Regions from separate parts of the Mycolicibacterium sp. SMGY-1XX genome, predicted to be linked through region 1. Evidence: predicted binding sites of a transcription regulator. Region 1 holds the regulator's gene; each other region holds the start of a gene.
What was found. Region 1 encodes LexA, which represses DNA repair genes until DNA is damaged. Its sites were predicted from a motif close to CGAACANNTGTTCG; they were not measured.

Region 1 (7,419 bases):
TCATGCAGAACCTGCCGCAGGAACGGCTCAACATCGCCATCATGGCCGCCGCCGCCATGGAAGCCGTTCTCGAGGAAACCATTCAATACACCAAGGAACGCAAGGCTTTCGGCAAGCCGATCGGCAGCTTCCAGAACAGCCGCTTCGTGTTGGCCGAACTCGCCACCGAAGCCACCGCTGTGCGGATCATGGTCGACGAGTTCCTGCGGCTGCATCTCGACGAAAAGCTCACCGCAGACCAGGCGGCAATGGCCAAGTGGTACACCACCGAAGCCCAGGTGCGGCTGGTCGACCGGTGTTTGCAATTGCACGGTGGTTATGGATACATGCGCGAATACACCGTCGCGCGCGCATTTCTCGATGCACGCGTGCAGACCATCTATGGCGGCACCACCGAGATCATGAAAGAGATCGTCGGCCGCAGCCTGGGGGTCTAGCAGCGTTCCATACCCGACATATTGCGCGCAAAACGCGTCGGGCCTGCACGTCAATTCGGTACCGGGTGGGTATTGTCGTCAAAATGACGGCGATATGGCCATATCGTGCTCGGCTATTGTCCGAGAGTTGACGGTGACGAATTTCGGACGACGAGATCGGCGTATGCAGGCCGGTAAACCGCGGGGAGTGGGCATGACGACGCAGCGAAACCCATTGCGATGGGCGGTCGGAATTCTGGCGGTGTGCGCGGCATTTGCGTTCGCAACGCCATTCGTTCCGGTCGCTCACGCCGACCCGCAAGGCGACGCCGCCGTAGCGATCGATCAGGCGTGGACCGGCTCCGGTGGCGACACCTCGCCGCTCGGCCCGAAGGTCGGCGGCATCTACCCGGCCGGCGCAGGCTTCGGCCAGGACTTCGTGAACGGCGCCATGTTCTTCTCGCCCGAGACCGGCGCGCGGTCGGTCTTCGGCGCCATCCTCGACAAGTACCGCTCCCTCGGCGGCCCGGCCGACAGCGGCCTCGGATTCCCCACCATCGACGAGGGGCCCGGGCGGGCTCCGGAAAGCCGTAACGTCACCTTCAGCGCACCCGAAGGTGCGGTCATCTTCTGGACGCCTGCCACGGGCGCGTGGCTGGTGCGCGGCGTGATCAACGCGGCCTGGGACCGGGTGGGCGGATCGTCGGGTCCGCTGGGTGTCCCGGTGGAGGACGAAACCTACAGCGGCGAGACCATTTCGCAGCGGTTCAGCGGTGGGCAGCTGACCTACGACACCGCCGCCAAGACCTTCACCACCACGCCGCCCGAGTTGGCCGGGCAGCTCGGGGACCTGGCGCTGCCCGACGACGCCGCATCGTCGATCGACCTCGCCTGGCGGGTGGCCGGCGGAGCCGGCGGCCAGCTCGGCGCCAAACAAGGCGACCCGTACCCCGTCGGCGACGGGACCGGCCAGGACTTCGCGGGCGGCAAGATCTTCTTCTCGCCGGACACGGGCGCGCACGTCGTCAGCGGCACCATTCTGGAGAAGTATGAGGCCGCGGGTGGGCCTACCGGCGAACTCGGTTTCCCGACCGCCAACGAGGCCGACGGCGACGTGCCCGGCAGCCGGATCAGCACCTTCGGCGCCGAGGGTGACCCGGTGATCGTGTGGACTGCCGAACACGGCGCCGTGATCGTGCGCGGGCCGATGAAGGCGGCGTGGGACGAGCTCGGCGGGAGTGGCGGTGATCTCGGCGTCCCGATCGCCGACCAGACCGGCGACGGCACCATCACGCAGAACTTCAGCGGCGGGCAGGTCACGTACAACAGCAGCACCAACAGCTTCAGTACGCAGCCGCCGGAGCTCGCCGAACGGCTGGCTGGACTCGATCTCCCCCAGCAGGCCAGCCCCACCTCGGCGCCTGCCGCTGCGCCCGCGGCTCAGGGTGATGACAGCGGCACCGAGGGATCGGGTTCGAAGAGCTGGTACCTGTGGGTGCTCATCCCGCTGGCGATCCTGCTTCTGGCCTCGTTGGCGGCGTTCGCGGTGATGCGACAGCGCCGCAACGCCGGCCCAGGCGCCGGCGGCGGTTTCCGTCCGGGTGGTGCGCCGGGGAACCACGACGTCTTCGATGAGGCCTCGCATGGGGGGCGCGACGAGGACGAACACGCCAGATGGGAATCCGCGGGCGCAGGACAGAGCAGTGGGCCGTCGAAGTTCGGCGATGCCGAGCCCGACGACACCGACTACCTGGCCGCGCAGCCGCCGTGGGCCAAACGTGAGCCCGGCGCCCAGCCGTGGAGCGAGCCGGCCGTACCGACCGCGGGGTTGGCGGCTGCCGCTACCGGCCCCGATCTGTTCACCCATCACGGTGCGCACGAGGCCGAGGACTTCACCGCCGATGTCGAGGAGCAGGACCCCGACGCCGTTGACACCGCGCCCACGCCGGTACAGACGGAATCCGGGGAGCCGTCCGGCCGCCACGCCGCGGCGGGCGCGGAGGAGTCCCGGCCACCGTGGCTGACTGACCAAGATGCTCACGTGCCGGGGCCCGGCTCCCTGTTCGCCCCGGTATACGGTGCGGCGCCGCCGCCGGCGCAGGAAGAACCGGCCGCGCCGTCGTCTGATGTCGATGAACCGGGCTACGCGGCGCCCGTCGGCGCGACCTTCGAGGATGGGGACGGCGGCCTGTCACCGTCTCCGTACGCCGAGCCCGGGTATGGGCAACCGGATGCTTCGTTGTCCGGCGAAACGCCGAGCGAGTACGGACGGCCGGAGTACGCACAGCCGGAGTACACGCCGTCGGAGTACGCACAGCCGGAGTACACGCCGTCGGAGTACGCACAGCCGGAGTACACGCCGTCGGTATTCGAGCGACCCGATGACGAACGGCCGACAGACGGCCCGTCACCGACCGCCTCGTCGGCGTCGCCTCCGGCGATCCATCTTCCGCTGGATGACCCCGATGAAGCGCCGGAGGGTTACCCCATCAAGGGAAGTATGCGCACGGGGACCTACCACTCGCCCGGCTCTGCTTCCTACGATGTGACGGTCGCTGAAATCTGGTTCGCCTCAGAGGATTTGGCCGAATCCAACGGATTCACCAAAGCGGAGTGAGCTCACCCGCCCCCGCGGGATGGGTCAGCTCACTCCGTCCGGGTCAGATCTTCCGGATGACGGTGACAACCTTGCCGAGGATCGCGGCGTCGTTGCCCGGGATCGGGTCGAACGCGGGATTGTGCGGCATCAGCCAGACCTGACCGCTGGTGCGCTTGAAGGTCTTGACCGTGGCTTCGCCGTCGATCATCGCGGCCACGATATCGCCGTTGTCGGCCACGGCCTGCTGCCGCACCACCACCCAGTCCCCGTCGCAGATGGCCGCGTCGATCATCGATTCGCCGACCACCTTGAGCAGGAACAGCGATCCCTCGCCCACGAGTTCGCGGGGTAGCGGGAAGACGTCCTCGACGGCCTGTTCGGCCAGGATCGGACCGCCGGCAGCGATTCGGCCGAGCACCGGGACGAAAGTGGGTTCCGGCAACGCGTCCGAACCCGCGACGTCGGTGAGCACTGCCGGCGCGGCCTCGTCGGCACCCCGGACATCGACGGCTCGCGGCCGGTTCGGGTCACGGCGCAGATAGCCCTTGCGCTCGAGAGTGCGGAGTTGGTGGGCGACCGACGAGGTGGACGTCAGGCCCACGGCATCGCCGATCTCACGGATGCTCGGCGGATAGCCCCTGCTGGTCACCGAGGCGCGGATCACCTCGAGGATGGTGCGCTGCCGTTCGGTCAGCGATGGATCGGGGGAGTTGTCACGCGGTCTACCTGTGCCGCCTTGCGCGTCTGAACCTGTGCCAGTGCTGTCACCCATGGCCCTGAATGTAATCGCAGCGACCGACAGAATCAAACATGTGTTCGAGGCGTGTCGCGGAACCGGGTGCCCGTCGCTGTGCGCGGCCTGGTGCCCGGCGGCCGATTTCACTAAGTGGGGCTGGAGTGACGCCTGGGGCGGAAGCTTTTGTCGGTGGGTCGTTCTATGGTTCGGCTACAAATCGATCACATGTTCGGTTGGCACTATCTTATCGAACATGTGATCGACTAGATTCGAACACAGGAGCGAACGATGGCACAGCTCAACCGGGCTCGGCACCGGATCTCTGCAGGACACCATTTTCTCGGGTCGGAAGGAACGGACATGACACTCATCGACACTCTGCCTCCGCGCCACGCGCAGCCGCGTCCCGTGGACGGCGCGCCGCGGCCGGTACGTCGGCGCACCGACGCCGGACAGGTGCGGCGCAGGCCGATGGAGGTGCGTCCGGCCGGTGCGCCGGTCCGCCGGCGCGGTACGGGTGTGCCGGTCTCGCGGGCGCCGCATCGTCGTCGCCGGAGCATCACGCCGGTCACCACGGTCGGGCTGGCGCTGCTGGCGGCGCTGATCACCGTGTGGCTCGGCGCTGTCGCCCAGTTCGGTGAGGCCATCCAGGGCGCCACGGCCCCGACTCCGAGCAAGCTGGCCGTCGTGCAGGTGCAGAGCGGGGAAACGCTGCAGACCGTCGCGGCCCGGGTCGCTCCCGGCGTGCCGATCGGCGACACGGTGCAGCAGATTCGCGAGCTCAACCAGCTCGAGAGTGTGGCCTTGACGGCCGGTCAGACGCTCATCGCGCCCGTGGGCTGAGTCCGTGTCGGACCACGACGAATCCAGGTGGTGCACAACCGCGATGGCGATGGGAATGCGCAGGACTGCGCCCAGAGCGATGGCGGTGGCTCAGCTCGGCGCGGCGCAGGTACTCTCTGAAGCGGGAGTAACACGTGTCCAGTGCGGCGAAGGAGCGGTGATGCACTGTCCTTTCTGCCGGCATCCGGATTCTCGTGTGGTCGATTCCCGCGAAGCCGATGAAGGCCAAGCCATTCGACGTCGGCGGTCATGCCCGGAATGTGGCCGGCGGTTCACCACGGTCGAGACCGCAGTGCTCGCAGTGGTCAAGCGGAGCGGCGTCACCGAACCGTTCTCTCGCGAGAAGGTGATGCGCGGCGTGCGACGGGCGTGCCAAGGCCGTCAAGTAGACGAGGACGCACTGCACCATCTCGCCCAACAGGTGGAGGACACCATTCGTGCGGCGGGTTCACCAGAGGTGCCGAGCAATGAGGTCGGCTTGGCGATTCTGGGACCGCTTCGCGAGCTCGACGAGGTTGCCTATCTGCGATTCGCGTCGGTGTACCGCTCGTTCTCGTCGGCCGAGGACTTCGAACAGGAGATCCGCGCGCTGCGCGAGCACCGACGGGTGACGGCCACCAGTTGAAACAGGAGTCCGAGGCTGCGAGGTAGTCGAAGGGTTCCGGGCTCGCAGGCGGTCACGCCAACTCGACGTTGGTGACGCCATCGCTGACCACCCGGCCGGCGACATGAACCCATCCGTCCGGACTCCACCGCGTGCGGATCTGTGACCCTTGTCCTTGCGTGATCGCCAGGTCGCGACTGAGGTACTCGGTGATCCGCACTGCCGCCGCGCCGGTGGCCTCGTCCTCAGGGACTCCGAGATTGGCGGCAAACATTCGTGAGCGCAGTGCACCGGCGTCGCGGTCGAGCCAGGTCCACAGATAATGCTGAATGTCGTCGGAGTAATCGCTGGGATCGGCGGCGGCCAGCTCCTCGAGTGAGGGGAGTTCGCGAATCGCGAACTCCGGTGCCCATTCCGCGCGGGCGCTGATCGATGTCAGCTCATCGTCACCGTCGAGGCCGTAACCGACCTGGACGATCCCCGCGGGAACCTGCAGAGTGTGCACCGGTGTGCCTTGGTCCTTCAACCACCACGAGGCGCCGACGGTGGGATGGCCTGCGAACGGCAATTCGGTTGCCGGAGTGAAGATCCTGGCGTGCGCCGTACTGCTCCCGGGTGCCGGCAGGTCAATGAAAACAGTTTCGCTGTAACCCAATTGCGTGGCCAGCCGTTGGCGGTCTCGAGGCGCGACGGCGGTGGCGTCGACCACACCCAGGGGATTTCCGAACTTGCCGGCCGAATCGGTGAACACCCGTAGCACTGTGACATCGATACCCATGGGTCGACTCTACTTGCCGTTTGGCGCCGTTCGGCGATCCCGTGAATCAGGTCGCGCTGCGCTCGTCGGTGCCCATCGCATCGAGCACCGCGACCTTGGTGTCGACGGTGCCCGACATCGCCCGCTCGCTGATGCCGCTGCGCAGCAGTTGGCGCAATGCCGTCTGGTCGTACTCGGCGGGTTCGGTGGAATCGATGAAACGCTCCACCACCTCGACGAAGCGATCCGGGTCGTCGTGGAAGGGGAAGTGTCCGGACCCCTTGAAGATCTCCAGTTGCGAACCCGGCATCGCCGCATGCGCCATGTGGGCGTGACTGACCGGGATCACCACGTCGCGGTCGCCCCAAATGAGCTGAACCGGAACCGATTCGGTCAAATAGCAGCGGTCCAGCATGGTGACCACCTGGCCGCGCCAGTCGACGACAGCGCGCAGTGTGCGAGTGAAAGCCGAGGACGCGGTGGGTTCGGGAAGATCGCGCAGGATCCGAAGGACATTGGGCAGTTCGCGTCCCAACGCCGTACTGCCGAGCACGCCGCCGGCGACTTTGCCTGCCATCTGCACCGCGGGCAACACCAACGGAAGACGCAGCAGCGCCAGCGCTTCCCCGCCCATGGGCAGTGACGCCATCCGCAGCGCGATGTTGACATCGCGGGTCACTCCGCCCGCGCCGACGAGGATGAGGCGGTCGACCAATTGCGGGAACTGATATGCGAATTGCATGGCCACGCCGCCGCCCAGCGAATGGCCGACGACGGTGACCTTCTCGATGTCGAGCACACCGAGCAGGTCGCGCATGCCGTTGGCGTACGCGGCCACCGAATAGTCTGCGCGCGGCTTGTCGGATTGACCGTGACCGAGCAGATCCGGTGCGATGACGGTGAACCGCTGGGCCAGCTTGGACTGCACCGTCGACCACGCGGTGGAATTGTCACCGATGCCGTGGATCAGCAGCAACGCCGGACCGGACCCGGCGATGCGGAACGCACGCCGGTACCCGTGAATGGTGCGGAAATCCAGGGTCGGCGTCAGCTCGCGGACCGAACGCAGATTCGGCTTGCGGGTACTCATGCGCCCGGCACCCGGCGACGAGGGCTACAGCAGCCAGGGGAGGTTGCCGAGGTGGATGTCATATGCGCCAACTTCGTCGGGCCCCATAGCGGCGGAACTGAGGCGGATCAAGTGGTTCCGTTGTCGTCACGGAACGGATCCTGGAAGTTGTCGCCGGCTTGCTGGGCCAGGAATCGCTCAAACTCCGCTCCGAGTTCGTCACCGCTGGGGAGTTCCTCATCCCTGGCCAGCAGGGAGCGGTTCTCTTGTGCGGCAACGAATGCATCGTACTGTCGCTCGAGGGCGCTCACCACCTGAGCCACTTCCGGGCTGCCTTCGACCTGTTCGTCGATCTTGATACGGATCTCTGCCGCTGCTTCATCGAGGCCGTCCAC
Region 2 (7,419 bases), 1.2 Mb from region 1:
CCCCCATGGCATCGAGGTCGTCGCGCAGGAACTGGGTGGGATAACTGTCGGGTGAAACGCCGGTGGCCCAGACATCGGAGGCCGCCAGCTCCACATCACTCATGCCGGGCAGGGTGGGCACGTGCGACGACGAGCCCACCCCCGGCAACCGGTCCGGACGCTCCGCGGCCGCGGCCCCGGCCGCCCACAGCCCTTCGCGCCGGGTGATCCCGAAACAACCCAGTGCGCCCGCGGTGGCCAGCGCCTCTGTCTGTGGGACCGACAGCTGCACCCGGCCGGTGAGATCCAGCAGAGAAGCAAAGGGACCGTGGGCATCTCGGTTGTCGACGATGCGCTGCGCCAGATCGTCTCCGATGTTCCGGACCGCGCCCAGCCCCAGCCGTACCTCCAGACCCGCGTTCTCCAGCGTGGCGTGCGCCAGGCTGGCATTGACATCCGGGCCGTGCACCAGCACTCCGTGCCTGCGCGCGTCGGCCACCAGCGTCTGCGGTGAGTAGAAGCCCATGGGCTGAGCCCGTAGCAGGGCCGCACAGAACGCCGCCGGGTGGTGCAGCTTGAACCACGAGGAATAGAACACCAACGACGCGAACGACAGCGAATGACTCTCCGGGAAACCGAAATTGGCGAATGCCTCCAGTTTCTCGTAGATCCGGTCGGCCAACGGCCCGGTGATGCCGTGTTGCTCACGCAGACCGTCGTAGAACCGGCCACGCAGTCGCCGCATCTTCTCGGTGGACCGTTTGGAACCCATGGCCCGGCGCAGCTGGTCGGCCTCGGCGGCGGTGAAACCCGCGCAGTCGACCGCCAATTGCATCAACTGTTCCTGGAACAGCGGCACTCCCAGGGTTTTCCGCAGCGCCGGTTCCATCGACGGGTGATCGTAGACAACGGGTTCCACACCGTTGCGTCTGCTGATGTAGGGATGCACCGAGTTGCCCTGGATCGGCCCGGGCCGGATCAGCGCCACCTCCACCACCAGGTCGTAGAACACCCGCGGTTTCAGTCGCGGCAGGGTGGCCATCTGCGCCCGCGACTCCACCTGGAACACCCCCACCGAGTCGGCTTTCTGCAGCATCTCGTAGACGGCCGCCTCCGAGAGATCGAGCTTGGCCAGGTCCACCTCGAGGCCTTTGTGTTCGGCCACCAGGTCGATGGCGTAGTGCAGAGCCGAGAGCATTCCCAGGCCCAGCATGTCGAATTTCACCAAACCTATTGCCGCACAATCATCTTTGTCCCACTGCAGCACACTGCGGTTTTCCATCCGCGCCCATTCCACCGGGCATACATCGGCGATGGGCCGGTCGCAGATCACCATGCCGCCGGAGTGGATGCCCATGTGCCGAGGCAGGTTCTTGATCTGCATGGCGAGGTCGATCACCGGTTCGGGAACACCGGCAACGTGCTCGGATTCGGCCAGGTTTCCCCACTGGCCGATCTGCTTGCTCCATGCGTCCTGCTGGCCTTGGGAAAAGCCCAGCGCGCGGGCCATGTCGCGGACGGCGCTGCGGCCACGGTAGGTGATGACGTTGGCCACCTGTGCGGCGTAGTCACGGCCGTATTTGTTGTAGACGTACTGGATGGCCTCCTCCCGCAGGTCGGATTCGATGTCGATGTCGATATCGGGTGGCCCGTCCCGCGCGGGTGAGAGGAACCGCTCGAAGAGCAGGTCGTTGGCGATGGGATCGATGGCGGTGACACCCAACGCATAACAGACCGCGGAGTTGGCCGCCGAACCCCGGCCCTGGCACAGGATCTTGCTGTTGCGGCAGAACTGGGTGATGTCGTGCACCACCAGGAAGTAGCCCGGGAAGTTCAGTCTGGAGATGATGTCGAGTTCCCGCTCGATCTGTGCGTACGCCTGGGGTGCGGCATCGCGTGGCCCGTAGCGCCGCATGGCACCCGCCATGGTCAGCTCCCGCAGATAACTGTCTTCGGTATGGCCGTCCGGTACGTCGAAGGGCGGCAGTTGCGGAGCGATGAGCTGCAGACCGAAAGCGCACTGCTCCCCCAGTTCAGCTGCGGCGGTGATAATCTCGGGCCGCTGAGCGAACAGCCGGGCCATCTCGTCACCCGAGCGCAGGTGTGCGCCACCGAGCGGGGCGAGCCAACCTGCCCCTTCGTCGAGAGACTGCCGCGCCCGGATGGCGCCCATGGCCATGGCCAGCCGGCCACGGTCCGGTGCGGCGAAGTGCGCACCGGTGGTGGCGATCAGCCCCACCCCGAACCGCGGCGCCAACGCAGCCAGGACGGCATTGCGTTCGTCGTCGAGCGGGTGGCCGTGGTGGGTCAGCTCGATGCTCACCCGGTCCGCACCGAACCGGTCCACCAGGTCCGCGAGTGCGCCCGCCGCGGCCTCCGGTCCGCCGTCCGACAGCGCTTGCCGGACATGGCCTTTGCGGCATCCGGTGAGGATGTGCCAGTGCCCGCCGGCCGCCTCGGTCAGCGCGTCGTAGTCATACCGGGGTTTCCCCTTCTCGCCGCCGGCCAGGTGCGCAGTCGAGATCTGCCGCGACAACCGCCGGTAACCCTCCGGTCCACGCGCCAGCACCAACAGATGCGGACCCGGCGGATCCGGGACCTCGGTACGGGCACCGTTGCCCAGCGACAGCTCCGCGCCGAAGACCGTCTGCATGTCGAGTTCGCGCGCGGCTTCGGCAAATCGCACCACGCCGTAGAGACCGTCATGGTCGGTCAGCGCGATGGCACGCAGGTCCAGCCGCGCAGCCTCCTCGACAAGTTCTTCCGGGGTACTGGCCCCATCGAGGAAACTGTAGGCCGAATGGGTGTGCAATTCGGCATAGGGCATCCGGGACCGGACCCGCTGCTCTCCGGTGGGCTCGTACGCCTCCCGCTTGCGCGACCATGCCGGACTGTCCCCGCCGTCACCGGTGGGCTCTTTGAACGGCATGCCGGCGCGGCGCGGCTTGCTGTTGAGCACCCGCTCCATCTCGCCCCAGCTCGGCGGCCCGAGGAACTTGTCCACCGCAGCAGTCTATCGAACAATTGTTCGAGCGGCACCGTTCGAGGAACGCACCCCAACACCTGATTCACGATGCTCAGTCGGTGACGTCGCCCTCCGTTTCACCCCGAATCAGCGCAGGCTCGGGGCTCATCTCAACCTGCCCATCGCATCCTGGCCGAATGGTCTCGGCGTGGGCTTTGACAGTCGCCAGCGTCGCCCGCAGAACATGTCCGACGAACGGCCGGACCAGGTGCCAGTACAGCAGGAACCGGCGACGTACGGCCGCGTCGGTGGTGACGGTGCGGCACTCGTAGCTCAACAGCGTCCGGTGTCCGTACGGCCGCACCGAGAGATTGGCCGCGATCTTGCCCCACCCCGGCTCGGCGAAGCGGGTGAACTCGTCGACCGTCACCTGACGCCACTCGATCACCGGGGTCCAGAACCGGCCCACCGCACCGAACGCGATCTCGCGCTCGTCGCTGCCCAGTACCAGCCACCCTGGCAACCCGCCGTCCGCGATCACCAGCGACGTGGGCACCGGCGGCGCTGCGCCGACCAACCTCGCCGGCAGCCCGCGCAACCACATCGCCGCCAGCAGAATCGGGGTCCGCACCGTCAACAGGTCCAGCTCGCGAGCCACTTGAAGCACGCACCGCGGGTCGGCTTCCACCACACAGTGTTCGGTCAGCACCGCGTCGTAGCGGGGCATCACCGCTTCGATGATCATCCGGTCGGCGGTCATGTCCTCGAGTGTCGGGCTGCAACGCACGGCGCAACCAGTGCCCGAAGTCCTCGATGCCCGGGACTTTGTGGCCTTTCGGCGTCCCCTGCCCGCGACGGACAGTGGGAGCGGTGGTGGTGAAAATGAGTGACACAGTCAAGACCGATGACACAGTGGCCAACATCGACCTGATCAAGAAGGTCGTCGAGCTGGCCGGGCGCGCGCCGTCCCTGCACAACAGTCAGCCCTGGCAGTGGGTGATCGACGGCACGGGCCTGCAGCTCTGGCTCGATCGCAGCCGTATCGTCCGCCACACCGATCGTGGTGGGCGGGAAGCTCTGATCAGCTGCGGGGCGGCGCTGGATCATCTCCGGGTGGCCGCGGCCGCATCGGGATGGCAGACCTTCGTCGAACGATTCCCGAACCCGAACCGGCCCGAGCATCTGGCGACCATCGAGTTCTGGCCTGCCGAGTTCGTTTCGGCCGCCACCCGGTGCCGGGCCGACGCCATCCTGCGCCGCCACACCGACCGGCTGCCCTTGCGGGCGCCCGAGGGACTCAACGTCCTGGTGCCGGTTCTGCAGCACCTGATCGACGACGATTCCGCCCGTCTCGACGTGCTCCCCGCAGCGCTCTTACCCGAGTTGCTCGAAGCATCGGCCCTGACCGAGGCGACACGTCGATACGACGCCTCCTACCAGGCCGAGTTGGATTGGTGGACAGCGCCATTCGAACTCGACCAAGGCATTCCACCGGCACTGCTCAACGGTGTCGCCGACAACGACCGCGTGCCCGCCAACCGCAACTTCCCGGCCGCCGGACACCCGGCGACGCACCGCGGGGCGGACCAAGACCAGGCCGTGATACTGGTGCTGTCGACCCCCGACGACACCCCCGCCGATGCGGTGGCCTGCGGCGAGGCACTGTCCACGGTGCTACTGGAATGCACCGCCGCCGGGCTGGCCACATGCACGGTGTCCCACGTGACCGAAGTCGCCGCCGCCCGTGCGGTGGTCGCCGAACTGGTCAACCGTCACGGGGTACCGCAGGTGCTGATCCGGGTGGGCCGCGCCTCCGAGCTCGACGAGTACCTGCCGCAGGCCCCGCGCCGCGAACTTCACGACATCCTGCGGATGCGGCGTCCGGAAGTGGGCACGCCGGATCAGAAGTGAAAACCGAGCTCCGCGGGGACGTCGCTGCGGAACGCCTGGTCCATCTGAACCACTAGTGCACGGTCACCGCACCGGATCCGGTTGGCCGCCGCCAGGTCGAGCACGCTGTGCACACCGAAGTAGACACTGCCGAGCACATCGAGGTCCAACCGCAGATCTGCCGGCGCATCCGAAGGTGCACACTTGGCCTCACCGTCGCGCACCTCGAGCATGAATCGTCCACCGTCAGAACGGAACTGGTCGCCCACATCCAAGACCATGCTGACGTCGGCGAGGTACCGGCGCGCCTGTAGCGCAGCCGGGACATCCATGATCCGCAGCCACAGGGCGTCCTCCTGCCAGGTGGTCTTCACCTGCCGCGAGTCCACCAGCAGGTACGGCAGCGGGTCAGCCGGGAAGGTGTCGATGAGAACTTCCTCGATCAGGTCGAGACCGAGCAGCGTGCGCCACAACGCCGCGTGCGCCTGCGGGGTCACGGCGGTCACGGCCTCCACGTGGGCCACCATGGCGGCGCCGTGCTTGACCCGGTAGAGGGCCCATCCGTCGGGGTGCAGCAGTCCGAACCATGCTGTGCCGCCGTCGCGGTCGGATTCCCGGTCGGCCAGCAGGTCGTCCCACAGCGCGTCGGGGCAGGCCAGACCGCCCGGAGTGGCGCGCCGCCAGCGGTCGTAGATCTCGGCCAACTCGGCGCGGTGCTCGCCGGGGTGCACCAGCCGCACCTCACCGTCATCGAAGGCGTCGGCGTGGAACCGGGCGAACCGCCGCTGCACCGCGAAGCGCCGTTCTATGGTGGCCGGGCCGTATCCGAAACGCCCGTAGATGCCGCCTTCGCTGGCGGTCAGCGCGGCGATGGGATAACCGTCCGCCGCGACCCGGTGGTGCAGTTCGGCGTACATGTCTCGCAGCACCCCCCGCCTGCGGTGAGTGGGTGCCACGGCGACCGCGGACACCCCGGCGGTGGCCACGATGGCGCCGCCGGGCACCGTCAGCTCCATGTCGAGATAGCGCGCCATTCCGATGATGTCGTCACCGTCGGGAACAACGAGCGAGCCGTTGTCGGCCACCATCACCTTCCACGGCGGCTGACTCTCGGGGGTTGTGTAGGCGCCGAAACAGGTTGCGGCCAGCCGCGACATCGCCTGCTGGTCGTCGTCGGTCGCAGACCGTACTGACCACTGACTCACATGACCACAGTGCCATACGGCGCAAACGGATTAGGGAGCGCTGGTGCTTCACGGTGGTCCGACCGTGAAGCACCAGCACCGGTCTCGAACAGACCTCTTGCGCCTGAACTCGAAGCCCCCGAGCTAGCAGCTCCGGGCCAGCGCGCCGGTGACCGTGCCGTACGGCCCGAATTTCACCGATGCTCCGAGGACACACGTCTCGAAGTGGATGTTCTTGGTGAACCAACCGTATAACTCGCGAACGGGTTCGGGAAGCTGTGACACCAGAACCATCGGGTCGAGATGGAACAGAGTGGCGTACGGCGCCGGCGGCTCCGGGTTGGATTCGCCGATCCAGATCCATTTGTTCTGCAGCGGTGCGTTGTACGGCGTTTCCGACGGTCCTACCAGAGCGCCCGCGGTGTCATCGAGATACGCGGTGGCCAGGAACGCGGAGTTGCCGACCGCCTGTGCAGCTGCAGCCGTGATGTCCTCGTCCGCCTGGGCCAGCGCTGCCGGCGTGAGCACTGCTGCCGCCGTGAGCGCAACGGCAGCGGTACTGATTTTCACCCTGTCGGCGATACCTGTCATACATCCCCCTTTTCGTGTGGTTTTCGTGCGCGACAACCACAGTTGTCGCACGCGGCTTGACACGCGTCAACTTCGGGAGATCAAGATCACAACTCGCGTTTACCGCAGGTCACAGCGGTGTGTCTACCACATGACGAGAAACCGACAGCAGGGCTCAGAAACGGTCGGCGGGAACGGCCCTGTCCATCGTGGCTCCGGTGAAGAACTCCGGGCGGCGCGAGCGCATGACCAACATCAGTACCGCCCCCAGCAACAACAGACCGAAGCCGATGAAGAACACCAGGCCGATGCCACCGATGGACGCGCCGCTGGCGTTGTCCGGGTTCATGCTCTCCTTGACCGAGATGATGAACACGGCCGCCAGAATCAATCCACCCAGCAGCGGGAACAGGAACTTGAAAACGACGTTGTGCGCGCTGGCGAACAGTTCACCGCGGAAGTACCAGACACAGGCGAACGCGGTGATGCCGTAATACCAGCAGATCATGATGCCAAGGGCGGCAATGGTATCCAGCAGTATCGACTCCGACAGCAGGCTCACCAGGGTGTAGAAGACACCGGTCACCAGACCGGCGACCGCGGTGCTGAACGACGGTGTGAGGAACCGCGGGCTGATTTCGGCGAACTTCTTCGGGAACGCACCGTAGGCCCCCATCGCCAGCATGGCGCGCGCGGCAGGCAGGAACGTCGTCTGCAGGCTCGCGATCGAGGAGGCGAACACCGCCAGGTACAGCACCAGCCCTCCGGTGTCACCGAGCACCGGACGGGCCAGCGCTCCGAACACGTTGGCCGAGTTCTCCTCGTTGCCCA
Region 3 (7,419 bases), 1.3 Mb from region 1:
CCTTTCGGTTTGCCCAGCGCACTGCTTCTCTGGATGGTGACACGCGGAGTGTTCTTGATCCGCTTGGTCTTCCAGGAACCGTCATCGGTGATGATGACGAGCTTGTCACCTTCGGGGACACCCCAGACTGCGGTGGGCTTGGGCCTGCCGTCTTTGGTGAAGGTGGTCAACAGCAGGTACTTCGCGTTGGCGACATCGCTGAAGGTGTCAGGCACTGTCCACTGCTCTCAGTTCGAGTCCCACGTTGTTCTTCATCCCACCGCGCAGCTTCGAGACGAAGTTGAACGTCTTGCCGAGCAGTCCGTACCTCTTTCCAAGGGCGTCGTAAACCTCAGCGGTGCGCGACGGGTCGAGGATGGTGGCGATGGCCTCCACGGGCTCACCTTTCGGATTACCGCTACGGTCGCACTTGGCGATGGTGACCCGCGGGGTGTTGCGGATTCGCTTGACCTTCCAGGACTTCGCCTGCGTGATCACCAGCAGGCCGCCATCCGACGGGGCGGCCCAGATGGCGGTGGGCTTGGGCCGACCGTCCTTGGTGAACGTGGTCAGCAAGATGTACTCGGATGTCGCGACTTCGCTGAAGGTGACTGCCATGGGCATCAATGTAATGGGATCAGGTGACAAGCGATCTACGCTGGACAGGTGGGCGTCACCTTCGCCACCGGTTCACCGCACCACTCGCTGCGGTCGGTGGTGCTGCGGTACGAGGGTTACACGGAGAAAGCGCGCCATCCGGTGGTGTTCCGCGAATTGCCGTGCAGCTTCGTGCCGATCATCGTCGACCTCGATGAGGGCTGGACCGTCACTCACTCTGGTAGGTCCGCGAGTCGACTGGGTTCGTTCATCGGCGGGATCACCGAGGAGCCGGTGTGGGTCCGACATGACGGGAGCGCCAGTTGCCTCCAGATCAACCTGACCGCCATCGGCGCACGCCAGTTGCTCGGGATGCCGATGCACGAACTGGCGAACCGCACCATCGCCCTCGACGACGTGATGGGGCGTGGTGGGCAGCAGCTGGTCGATCGGATCGGGTCGGCGCCGGACTGGCCCAGCCGTTTCGCCGTGGTGGATCAGATGCTGCGGGCACGGTTCGCTGAGGTGGCCGAGGTCGACGCCGGCCTAACGTGGTCGCTGCAGCGGATCGCCAGCACTGCGGGCAATGCTTCGATCGGCGGGCTGGCAGCCGAATTGGGGTGGAGCCACCGGCGTCTGATCGCACGCTATCGCGACGCGGTGGGTCTGCCACCCAAGACTGTGGCACGGATCGTCCGCTTCGAGTCGCTGACCGCCCGCCTGACCCACCCGGGCCACGTCGGCTGGGCTCAGTTGGCCGCTGACTGCGGTTTCTTCGACCAGGCCCACTTGTCGCGTGAGGTGCGCGAACTGACGGGCCAGACACCGACCGAGCTGCGGGCGTCGCTGGTCAATTTTGTCCAAGACGACGCGGGCGTGCCGTCCTAGCGTCTGGGACATGAAACTCAATGGTGCTGTTCCGATCGTTCCTTACCGCAACCCGCGCGCGGCCATCCAATGGCTGGAGAAGGCATTCGGCGCTACCCCCACGCTGGTGGTGCCGCCCGAAGAAGATCAGCCGTTGATCCACGCCGAGGTGGCGGTAGGAACCGGGCTGGTGATGGTCGACGACGCCGAACGCACCGACAGTCCGTTCGCACTGCCGGGACCGGTGGTGGTCTACGTGGTGGTCGACGATCCAGATGCTTTGCACGCCACGGCTTCTGATGCCGGCGCTGAGATCATCATGCCGCCCACCGACCAGGACTACGGGTCTCGCGAGTTCGCCGCTCGCGATCCGCACGGCAATGTGTGGAGCTTCGGGACCTACCGGCCGAGTTCGGGTGATTGACGAGCGCCGTCCGCGAATTGACCGGGTGTCTCGCGAGAAGGAGCTTTCTGAGCTGGGCCTCGTCGCCGGCCCTCCATGATGGGTATTTTGTGTCGTGCGGTCGGGGGGTGCCGGTGATGACCCCGGCCTCCCAGGTCAGGCTGTCACAGCTGTTGGAGCAAAGGTTCATTTCCTTCGCGAGCGGATCAAAGCCAGTGCGGCCAACCCTCACCGAAGCTGACGACCTTGATGTGGTGCCCAGCAGGCGACCCGCCCCCGCCGGACATGCTTCTTGAAGCGGGGGAACACGGTTGTTGCCTTGCGTCAAGGCCCGTGGTGTCGGGTTGTGGAGAAAGTGCTGACTGTGGATAAGTAGGCGCTTGTCGTGGTGGATTGCCTTGTGGCGCATGTCTTGTCGGTGGGCGTGGGTAGTGTCGAATGTATGTTCGAAGGCGTGATTGATCCGACCACTTGCGGGGATTTGTCCCCCGCGGCGATGGTCGATGCCATCGGCGCCTTCCACCGCGCCGAGGCCACCATGGTCGCGCACAAATGGATGATGATCGCCCGCCTGCTGGCCCACCACAAAGACCACGCCGCCGCCGAAGAAAAAACCTGGGCCTACGACGAATGGAACGCCGTGCGGGATCAGGTGGGCCCGGTGATGCGGCTGAGCGCACGGCGCGCCGCCACCCAGATGCGGCTGGCCGAAGGACTGGCCCGGTCCCCGAAGATCGCGGCACTGTTGGCGGCCGGGGTGATCAACACCCGAGTCGCCGAAACCCTGATCTACCGCACCGAGCTGCTGCTGCCGTCGGTGCAGGCCACCGTCGATGCCGAGCTCGCCGCCCACGCCGGCGGCTACACCCTGCTCTCCGACGATGACCTGGTGCTGGCCGTGGATGCCATCATCGAAGAACACGACCCCGATGCGGTGCGGCGCTACCGTGAGGCCGCCCAAGGCTGTGATGTGGGGTTCGGTAAACGCGATGACGCCACCGGCACCGCGTCGATGTATGGGCGGATCTCGGCAGCTGATGCGGAGTTGGGGATGCGGGTGCTGGATGCACTGGCCGCCACCGTCTGCAGCAACGATCCCCGCAGCAAAGGCGAGCTGCGGGCGGCGGCGCAAGGGGCGGTCTACGCCCGGCGGGACCGGTTGGTGTGCCAGTGCGGTGCCGGCGACTGTGTGGCCGCGACGCTGCCGTCGGCGGTGCCCGCGGCGGTGATTCATGTGCTGGCCGAACAAGGCGCCCTGGAACAGGTGCTGGCCCACCTCGACGCGTTGCGCCAATCTTCGTCCGGGGACCCGGCGGTGGTGGCGCCGGCCATCGACTACCCGGGGCTGGCCCGCCAGGCCGCGGCCGCCGAAGCCACCCGCATCCCCACCCCACCCACGCCACCACCGTGGGAAAACAACACCCCCACCACCGAACCCGAACCCGAGTCGGAGACTGAGGCTGGGCAGCCCGACGAACCGGCCGCCGATGACGGGGGCGTCGACTGGTCGCACTGGTTGACCACCTCACCCCGTGACGACACCGAGGCCGACGCCGTCGGCGACGACGGCACCGACCCCGGGGACGAGGGCGAGCCGCCGTGGGGCACCGGCAGTGCCCCGCCACCCCCACCCGGACCCACCACCCCGGACACCGGCGGCGGAACCACCGCAGCCACCCCCGACGCGGCCGACCGGGTGAATGACGCTGCCTCCGAGCAGGTCTGGACCCAGGATCTGCCGCAGGCACCGGCCGCGTACACCCCACCACGGCGGCCCCGCCCTGCAGTCACCCTCGGTGGCACCCTCATCCCACTCGACCAACTCGCCGCGATGCTCCGCGACGGCGCCACCGTCAAAGCCGTTCCGATCCCGCCCGCGGCACCTGCCCGCGGCTACAGGTTCACCGGCAAGGCCCGCGAGTTCATCCGATGCCGGGATATGCGATGTCGGTTCCCGGGCTGCACCCGTAAAGCCGAATACGCCGACATCGACCACACCGTCCCGCACGGCGACGGCGGACCCACCCATCCCTCCAACGGCAAGGTGTTGTGTCGAGAACACCACCTCGCGAAGACCTTTGGTGACGGCTGGCGCGACGAGCAACTGCCCAACGGCGACGTCCGCTGGACCGCACCCACCGGCCACACCTACATCACGCAACCGACGAGCAGACTGCTGTTCCCCGACTGGGACTGCACCACCGCCGCCCTGCCACCCCCGACACCCACAAGACGCCGCACAGCGCACCCGGGCATCACCATGCCCACCCGCAAACGCACCCGCGACCAAGACCGCCAACAAAACATCAACGCCGAACGAGAACACAACGCGCTACAACGTGCGCTGGGCAAACCCACACGCAGATCACCATGGTAAAGACCTCACCACACCGCGAGCACCTGCGGCCGGGAACGGAACCCCATGAGCGATCGTGGGTTTCGCGTGCATTTGGCGCCGAAGGCTTGTGGTCAGCCGAGTCTGATGTCAGGCACCAACGCGTGCACGCCGTCGGCGGTGGCACCCAGGGCCGTCGACAGTTCCCAGGCGACCTGACGCACCCTGGCGCCCAGGTGATCTTCACGATCGGAGGTCATGCGAGCCTCGGGCACCGAGGCACCCAGAGCGCCGACCACCCGCTGCGTGTGATCGAAAATCGGTGCGGCCACCGCACTTATGCCGACAGTGCGTTGCCCGCGGGACTGGATGTAGCCGCGCATCCGGCCGGCGCGGAGTTCACGCTGTATCTCGGCGGGATCAACAGTGGTCTTGGTGGTCACCGCATCGATGGCACCGTCGAGGTGGCGCGGCCACTCATCTTCGGGAATCGCACACAGAATGGCCTTGCCGGGACCGCCGTACACCAATCGAATGGGTACGCCGATATCGGTGTAGGTACGCCGCAACTCCTGATGGCTCTCGACCTGCGCGGCCACGATGCGCTGCCCGGAGGCAAGCAACTCGTGCAAACCGATGGTCTCGTCGAATTCGTCGCGCAGATCGGTCATGAACGGTAGAGCGGCCTCGCGGAGGCTACGCGGCATCGCGCCGGAATTCGCCAGCTGCAGCAGCAACGGACCCAACCCGTAGCGCTTGGTTCCGGTCTGCCGGACAAGGTGATTGGCCTGCATCGCCGTCAGGAGCCGGTGCACCGTGCTCGTCGACAGCCCCGTCGACCGCGACAACTCACTGATCCCGAGTTCGGGCTTTCGCCCATCGAAGCACCGCAGAATCGCCACGGCCCGGTCGATCGACTGCACGCCGTTTCGCCGCGGCGAGTCCTTTTCCTTTTCCGCCCCGTCCACGTCGCCCATCTTCTCCCTTTCGTTCAGAGACCGAACAGGGGGCCGACCACGACACGTGACCCACATTGCATGTCGGTATTGACGTGATGGCGCTCACTGCATAGCCTTTCCGTATTGCGTGAAGCGTATCCCACAAAGCGGGAAATGCACAACGAAGAACACCCAACGGGAAGGACCACATGCGACCCCTCACCGGCTTCCGAGTTCTCGATCTGACGAGATTCCTCTCGGGCCCCTACTGCACGATGGTGCTGGCCGAACTCGGCGCCGACGTCATCAAGATCGAGCAACCGGGCACCGGCGACGACTCGCGGCGGATGGCGCCGAAGGTCAACGGCGAGAGCTACCCGTTCGCGATGCCCAACCGCAGCAAGCGCTCGGTGGCGCTGGACCTGAAGTCACCCCGGGGCAAGGAACTGTTCCTCGAGTTGGCGGCCAGCGCGGACTTGATCATCGAGAACTTCCGGCCCGGCGTCACCAAACGCCTCGGCATCGACTACGACAGTGCGCGCGCGATCCGTGACGACATCCTGTACTGCTCGATCAGCGGCTTCGGTCAAACCGGGCCCTACCGCGACCGCCCGGGCTTCGACATCATGGCGCAGGGCATCGGCGGGTTCCTGCGGATGACCGGCCAGCCCGATGGCAAGCCCACCAAGGTCGGCATCGCGATCAACGACATCGCCGCCGGCGCCACTGCCATCTACTCGATCCTGGCCGCGGAGTTGAACCGCAGGCAGACCGGCAAGGGCCAGTACATCGACATCGGCCTGGTGGATGCGGGCCTGGCCTGGACGGTGTGGGAGTCCGGGGCGTATTTCGGCAGCGGCGAGCAGCCGGCTCAGACCGGAACCCGGCATCGCCGGTCGACGCCGTACCAGGCGTACCGGACCGCCGACGGTTACGTCACCATCGGGGCCAACACCGAACGGCTGTGGCAGCGGCTGATCAACGACGTCCTCAAACGACCCGATTGGGCAGACGATCCCCGCTTCATCGACTTGGATGCACGCATGGCCCATATCGACGACCTCGAAGTCGAGATCGAGGCCATCACCACCACGCTGCCCACCAACGACTGGGTGGACCGCCTCGATGTCGCCGGCGTTCCCGGCGGCCCGGTGCTCACTTACCAAGAGACACTGGAGGATCCGCATGTGCTGGCCCGCGGCATGGTGGCCGAGGTGGACCACCCGATCATCGGTCCGATGAAGACCATCGCCCCGCCGACGCGGTTCTCCGATCTCGAATTCGACGTCCGCTCACCGGCGCCCTGGCTCGGCCAGCACACCGCCTCCGTCCTCACCGAACTCGGTGTGGACGCCGACGAAATCGACCGACTCTTCACCGAAGGCATCTTGTTCGACGCACACGCCGAGCTCCAGGAAGGACACAAATGAGCGACCACATTCTGGTGGATCGCGATGAAGCCATCGCGACCGTCATCCTCAACAAACCCGACAGCCACAACGCCATCTCCCAGGGAATGTACCGGCGCCTCCCCGAGGTGTTCGATGAACTGGACTCCGACCCCTCGGTGAAGGTGGTCGTCCTCCGCGGCGCCGGCTCCAAGAGCTTCGCCTCGGGCGCCGACATCAGCGAGTTCGAGCAGGTCCGGGGAAACAGCGCGTCGGCCAAGGCCTACAACGAGGACGTCGCGTCCACCGAGCATGCGCTGGAACGCTTTTCCAAGCCGTTGATCGCCATGGTGCACGGCTACTGCATCGGCGGTGGCTGCGGCCTGGCGCTGGCCTGCGACATCCGTTTCGCCGACGAGCGGTCCCGGTTCGGCATCACCCCGGCCAAGCTCGGGCTGGTCTACAGCCTGGAATCAACCAAGCGACTGATCGACACAGTGGGCCCGTCGCGGGCCAAGTGGATCCTGTTCTCCGGGCAGCACGTCATGGCCGAGGACGCCTTGCGGCTGGGGTTGATCGACGAACTGATCCCCAGCGAGGAGTTGGAGAAGCACACCTACGAGTTCGCGCGTCTGGTCACCACCCGCGCGCAGTTCAGCGTCCGGTCCTCGAAGCGGATCGTGAACCTGGTGCTGGGCGGGCAGGTCGACGACGACGAGGTGACGATCGACATTCGCAACTCGTCCTTCGACACCGAGGATTACGCCGAGGGTGTGCGATCGTTCCTGGAAAAGCGGCCGCCGAGGTTCACCTGGTCATGACCACCATCGATCCAGGACGCCGGCTCACCGATCCGGTCGAGGCCGCGCAATTCGCCGCCGAGACCTCCGAATCGGCGTTCGGCCGGTACTT

Region 2: NL241_RS09030 (error-prone DNA polymerase) is a predicted target of LexA. The motif match lies at 2,997-3,010, and genes of this name have one in related genera.
Region 3: NL241_RS20800 (HNH endonuclease signature motif containing protein) is a predicted target of LexA. The motif match lies at 2,282-2,295, and genes of this name have one in related genera.

Annotation. Positions count from the first base shown of each region.
Region 1 is NZ_CP101139.1:2,999,409-3,006,827, forward strand. It holds gene NL241_RS14750 (acyl-CoA dehydrogenase family protein) at 1-437, shown strand, start outside; gene NL241_RS14755 (LGFP repeat-containing protein) at 631-3,033, shown strand; gene lexA (transcriptional repressor LexA) at 3,077-3,787, opposite strand; gene NL241_RS14765 (LysM peptidoglycan-binding domain-containing protein) at 4,112-4,594, shown strand; gene nrdR (transcriptional regulator NrdR) at 4,755-5,219, shown strand; gene NL241_RS14775 (PhzF family protein) at 5,272-5,976, opposite strand; gene NL241_RS14780 (alpha/beta fold hydrolase) at 6,023-7,045, opposite strand; gene NL241_RS14785 (proteasome assembly chaperone family protein) at 7,153-7,419, opposite strand, start outside.
Region 2 is NZ_CP101139.1:1,827,761-1,835,179, reverse strand. It holds gene NL241_RS09030 (error-prone DNA polymerase) at 1-2,947, opposite strand, end outside; gene NL241_RS09025 (hypothetical protein) at 3,057-3,704, opposite strand; gene NL241_RS09020 (Acg family FMN-binding oxidoreductase) at 3,827-4,855, shown strand; gene NL241_RS09015 (enhanced intracellular survival protein Eis) at 4,846-6,039, opposite strand; gene NL241_RS09010 (hypothetical protein) at 6,163-6,609, opposite strand; gene NL241_RS09005 (APC family permease) at 6,764-7,419, opposite strand, start outside.
Region 3 is NZ_CP101139.1:4,309,946-4,317,364, forward strand. It holds gene NL241_RS20780 (PPOX class F420-dependent oxidoreductase) at 1-215, opposite strand, end outside; gene NL241_RS20785 (PPOX class F420-dependent oxidoreductase) at 208-597, opposite strand; gene NL241_RS20790 (helix-turn-helix domain-containing protein) at 646-1,464, shown strand; gene NL241_RS20795 (VOC family protein) at 1,475-1,867, shown strand; gene NL241_RS20800 (HNH endonuclease signature motif containing protein) at 2,301-4,223, shown strand; gene NL241_RS20805 (IclR family transcriptional regulator) at 4,316-5,149, opposite strand; gene NL241_RS20810 (CaiB/BaiF CoA transferase family protein) at 5,329-6,549, shown strand; gene NL241_RS20815 (enoyl-CoA hydratase-related protein) at 6,546-7,328, shown strand; gene NL241_RS20820 (PaaI family thioesterase) at 7,325-7,419, shown strand, end outside.